One region of the Rhizobium sp. P2_G2 genome, then DNA from elsewhere that is predicted to be linked to it. Evidence: predicted binding sites of a transcription regulator. Region 1 holds the regulator's gene; the other holds the start of a gene.
What was found. Region 1 encodes PhoB, which activates phosphate uptake and scavenging genes when phosphate is short. Its sites were predicted from a motif close to TGTCATNNANCTGTCAT; they were not measured.

Region 1 (2,400 bases):
ACGCGGCACCGCGCCCGCCTGCTCATCCGATCGGAACTCGGCCGCGGCAGCACATTCACCGTGCGCTTCTGACAAAAACGCAGCAATCCCTCCGGCTCGACCGAAAGGATTGACTTTTCAGCACTTTAGTCTGTCATAAATCTTTCGTGACTTTGACATAAAACCCTGGCGTAAAGCGGCTAATGAAAACTTGGCCGACCCTATGTTCCTTGCCAACCCGGATAACCGGCGGCCCAGGACATAGGGGCCGCTTCGGCCGATCCAAAACCGCGCCGGCCGCCCGCCGGTTGGAGGACTATTGATGACCGCACACATCTATTCCGCCTTTGACGAGGAGCTGGCCAACCTTTCCCGCCGCATCGCCGAAATGGGCGGCATGGCCGAGCAGATGGTTTCCGACTCGGTCAAGGCGCTGGTCACGTCGGACTCGGCGCTGGCGCAGCGCGTGATCTCGGAAGACGTGATCATGGACCAGACCGAGCGCGATATCGGCGACAGCGCCATCCTGATGATCGCCAAGCGCCAGCCGGTGGCGTCGGACCTGCGCGAGATCGTCGGTTCGATCCGCATCGCCGCCGATCTCGAACGCGTCGGCGATCTCGGCAAATCCAACGCCAAGCGCGTCATTGCCGTGCAGACCACCGGCATTCCGCGGCCGCTCGCCCGCGGCATCGAACATCTCTCCGAACTGGCGCTGACCCAGCTCAAGGACGTGCTCGACGTCTATGCCACCCGCTCGGCGGAAAAGGCCGAGGTGATCCGCCAGCGCGATGGCGAGATCGACGCCGTCTATACCTCGCTGTTCCGCGAAATGCTCACCTACATGATGGAAGACCCGCGCAACATCACGCCCTGCACGCATCTCCTGTTCTGCGCCAAGAACATCGAGCGCATCGGCGACCATGCGACCAATATCGCGGAAACCATCTACTACATGAAGACGGGCGAACAGCCGACCGGCGAACGCGTCAAGGAAGACAATACGGCTTCCGTGGTGCAGCCGGGCCAGTGATGCCGATTGCGCATTTCGGCCAGCTGCCGCCAATGGCGTCCCTGGCCGCCGATCATCAGCGCCGGCATCGGACGAGACTATGCCGGTAGTAACAATCGCAGCCGCCTGGGCGCGGGGCACGCGCCAGGCGTGATTGCCGACGGAGCAGAGTACCATGCAGCCGAGAATTATGGTTGTGGAAGACGAGGAAGCGCTGGGCACGCTGCTCAGCTACAACCTCGAAGCAGAGGGATATGACGTCGAGGTGATCCCGCGCGGCGACGAGGCGGATATCCGCCTGCAGGAGCGCGTCCCGGACCTGTTGCTGCTCGACTGGATGCTGCCCGGCGTGTCCGGCATCGAATTGTGCCGTCGGCTCAGGATGCGCCCCGAAACCGAGCGCCTGCCGGTGATCATGCTCACCGCCCGCGGCGAGGAAAGCGAGCGCGTCCGCGGCCTGTCGACCGGCGCCGACGACTATGTCGTCAAACCGTTCTCGACCCCGGAACTGATGGCCCGCATCAAGGCCATGCTGCGCCGGGTGCGGCCCAACGCCATTTCCTCGATCCTCAAATGCGGCGATGTCGAGCTCGACCGCGAAACCTACCGCGTCCACCGCCGCTCCCGCGAAATCCGCCTCGGACCGACGGAATTCAAGCTGCTGGAATTCTTCATGTCGTCGCCGGGCCGGGTGTTCTCCCGCTCGCAACTGCTCGACGGCGTCTGGGGCCACGACATCTATGTCGACGAACGCACCGTCGACGTCCATGTCGGGCGGTTGCGCAAGGCGCTCAATCTGTCGAACATGCCGGATGTGATCCGCACCGTGCGCGGTGCGGGGTATGCGATGGAAGTGTGATTGGCCGTTCGCTTCGTTGGCGTTTGCGGTTCACCCCCCTCTGTCCTGCCGGACATCTCCCCCTCAAGGGGGGAGATTGGCAAGAGGCTTGCTCACCGCTCCACATCGCCAACGAAGAGTGAATTCACGATGGGAATTTGGGGCAGCAAGAGCGCCCCATCCAATCTCCCCCCTTGAGGGGGAGATGTCCGGCAGGACAGAGGGGGGTGGCGCCAGGCGCCATTGCTTTCAGCTCAAGCCCCCGGCCCAATCCTGATCCCATAAAGCCGGATCGCCCGCCCCTGCCCAGTCAGATCACTGTTGATGATCACAAACCCCGGCTCGTTCGGCGCCTGCTTGCCATCAAACTTCACCTGGATCAGCTCATCCACCCGCTCATTGGAGATCGTGAACCGATGCCGCCCGCAATCGCCGAGGCTGGCGAAGGCGCATTGGATATAGATCTGCGACGGTTTGTCGCCATCGGCGCGTAGCGTCACAGCCAGCGTCGAGGTCTTGCCCGCAAGATTCTTCAGCACATCGGCCGGCACCTCGATCCGCACTTCGCCAT
Region 2 (2,400 bases), on a different contig from region 1:
TACCGTCCGTCAGCACGACATCAACGTCGCCGGATTTCAATGCCTGGACCGTGGCGCCGAAGGTTTCGAACAGCTTTATCCGCGGATTATGCTCATTGCCGTCGAGCACGCTATAGACGGCGGTGTAGAATGGCGTCGTGCCAGGTTGGGCGCCGACCAGGCCATCCTTGAAGGCGGCGAAGCTCTTGGCTTCGGTGAATCGCTTCTCATCGCCGCGCACCAGCATGAACTGTTCGGAGCGCATATAGGGATCGGAGAAATCGACCTTCTGCTTGCGCTCGTCCTTGATGGTGATGCCGTCCATGCCGATATTGTACTGGTTGTCGGAGACGGCCTGGATCATCGCATCCCACGACGTGTTCTGGTATTCCACCTTGAAATTCAACCGCTTGGCGATCTCGTCCATCGCGTCATATTCCCAGCCGACCTGCTTGTTGGTCTTGGGGTCGACGAATTGCAGCGGCGGATAGGCGTTCTCAGAGACCACGACCACCTTGCGGCCCTTGAGGTCCGGCAGATCGGCGGCATGCGCGGCAAAAGGCGCTGCGATAACGGCGGCGAGGCCGAGAAGGAACGAGCGACGGAACGTCATGACGAAGGGCTCCCGAGATTGTGGCGGTTCCATGTCATAAAGATGAAGGGGTCGGCTTGGCAAGCGGCAAAGCGGAGCCGTGAGGAGCAACAGTCGCCGGACTGGGAGGGAGAATTTGTCTCAATCGCGGAGGCGCTGCACCTTGTCGAAGAATTTCAGCAGCTGGGCGAGCTCGTGGCCGCGCTTGAGGATGCGGCCCTGGGTGTTGACGATCGAAAAAGCACCCTGCTTGGCGGCGAATTTGGGGTTCTTCTCGATCTGGTAGAGCGGCAGGTCGCCGGAGCGCTTGAAGACCGAGAACACAGCCTTCTCCTTGAAGAAATCGATGGCGTAGTCACGCCATTCGCCTTCGCCGACCATTCGGCCATAAATCCTCAGGATCTGGTTGAGTTCGAGGCGGTGGAAGGTGATCGGCGCCGGATCGCGGGCATCGCGATAGTCCTTGAGATCGACCACCTGGCCTGCGGTGGTCGCTCCACTGTGCTCGGTCTGATCCGTCATGTCGTCCCTTACACGATGTTTCGCTGCCATTGCCGCTGCGATTCACCGGCGCGCCAATGACGAATTGATGACAGTTTGCCTGAAGAGGTCCGAATTGCAAGACCGATTTGATCGGTAATGTTCGGACTTCTGCGTCACATTGTCATGTGGGCACGGTCATTGCGGATGTCGAGGGGCCGAGGCGGGATGAGCCGTGACACGGCGTCACTGCGCGCCGAGCGCCGCATAGTTTTCCAGTATGGCGGCGCCGTAGATGCGGCCGGGATTGCCGTCCTTGTCATGCGCCTGCAACAGGATGGCGCAGCCGTCCTGGCCCTTTTTGGAAATCAACGCCGACGGCAGCTTGATGGTCATCGCCTTGCCATCCCACATGCCGACTGTTTCGAGCTTGGTTACGGCATTTCGGTAGGTTATCTGCTTGCCGGTATTCTCGCCCTTGGAGATCTCCACCGTGGTTTGCTTCTTGAAATAGGCCATCACGACATCGGCCTTGCCGACGCCGGAGCCGACCGTAATCGTCATCTCATCCTTCGTCAGGTCGGCATCAACGTCGACGGGCATGCCGTCGCCGTTCTTGCCCATGCGTTTGAGGTCGGCGAGGATCACGTTGGGATTGGTGGACTTGGCATCGGTCACACCGTTGAGCACGATCTGCGGCGTGAAGACGTTGTTGTTGCCAAGCATCTTCGCATAGCCATATTGGCGGTCGGTGTTTTCCTTCTGGCCGAGTGTGTCCTCCCAGCCGAGATAGTTCCAGTAGTCGATGTGGTAGGAGATCGCCACGACATTGCCGTCGCCGGCGATCTTGAAGAAAGCGGCGTCAGCCTTGGGGCAGGAAGAGCAGCCCTGTGAGGTGAACAATTCGACGACGCCCACCGGATGCGACTCCTTGACCTCTTCGGCCATGCAAAGCCAAGCCGGCGCTACCGCGAACAGGCAGAGCACAAGAGTTGAATAGAGTGGAAGCCGCATGGAAGTCCCTAGGTCCCGGATAACGGCCGACAGATGCACGCAAGATTGCGCGAGCCATGGCCTGCAATGCTCCAGCTATAGCCCAAGACGGCTTCACACCTAAATCAAAATCCCTTGATGGAAACCGGCTCAAAATTTTTGAATTGCATCGGAACCATTTTTCTTGACATACGTTAATTGCATCGGGGTTTCTACAACTTTGACGCTTGGGCGAAAAATCGCACTTTCCGCGTCAAAATTTTCCCTTTAGACATTTTTCGACATGATTTGCACGGATGCGGAGGTTGCATATGAGTATTTTGGACGAAACGGACCGCAGCCTCCTTGCCCTTCTG

Region 2: AC1D06_RS23325 (DUF2794 domain-containing protein) is a predicted target of PhoB. The motif match lies at 1,150-1,166, and genes of this name have one in related genera.

The regions. Positions count from the first base shown of each region.
Region 1 covers NZ_JBFUFF010000002.1:38,480-40,879, reverse strand. The annotation lists gene phoR (phosphate regulon sensor histidine kinase PhoR) at 1-72, shown strand, start outside; gene phoU (phosphate signaling complex protein PhoU) at 299-1,012, shown strand; gene phoB (phosphate regulon transcriptional regulator PhoB) at 1,167-1,850, shown strand; gene AC1D06_RS02495 (hypothetical protein) at 2,084-2,400, opposite strand, start outside.
Region 2 covers NZ_JBFUFF010000037.1:27,959-30,358, reverse strand. The annotation lists gene AC1D06_RS23330 (transporter substrate-binding domain-containing protein) at 1-592, opposite strand, end outside; gene AC1D06_RS23325 (DUF2794 domain-containing protein) at 713-1,093, opposite strand; gene AC1D06_RS23320 (DUF1223 domain-containing protein) at 1,298-2,065, opposite strand; gene AC1D06_RS23315 (Lrp/AsnC family transcriptional regulator) at 2,356-2,400, shown strand, end outside.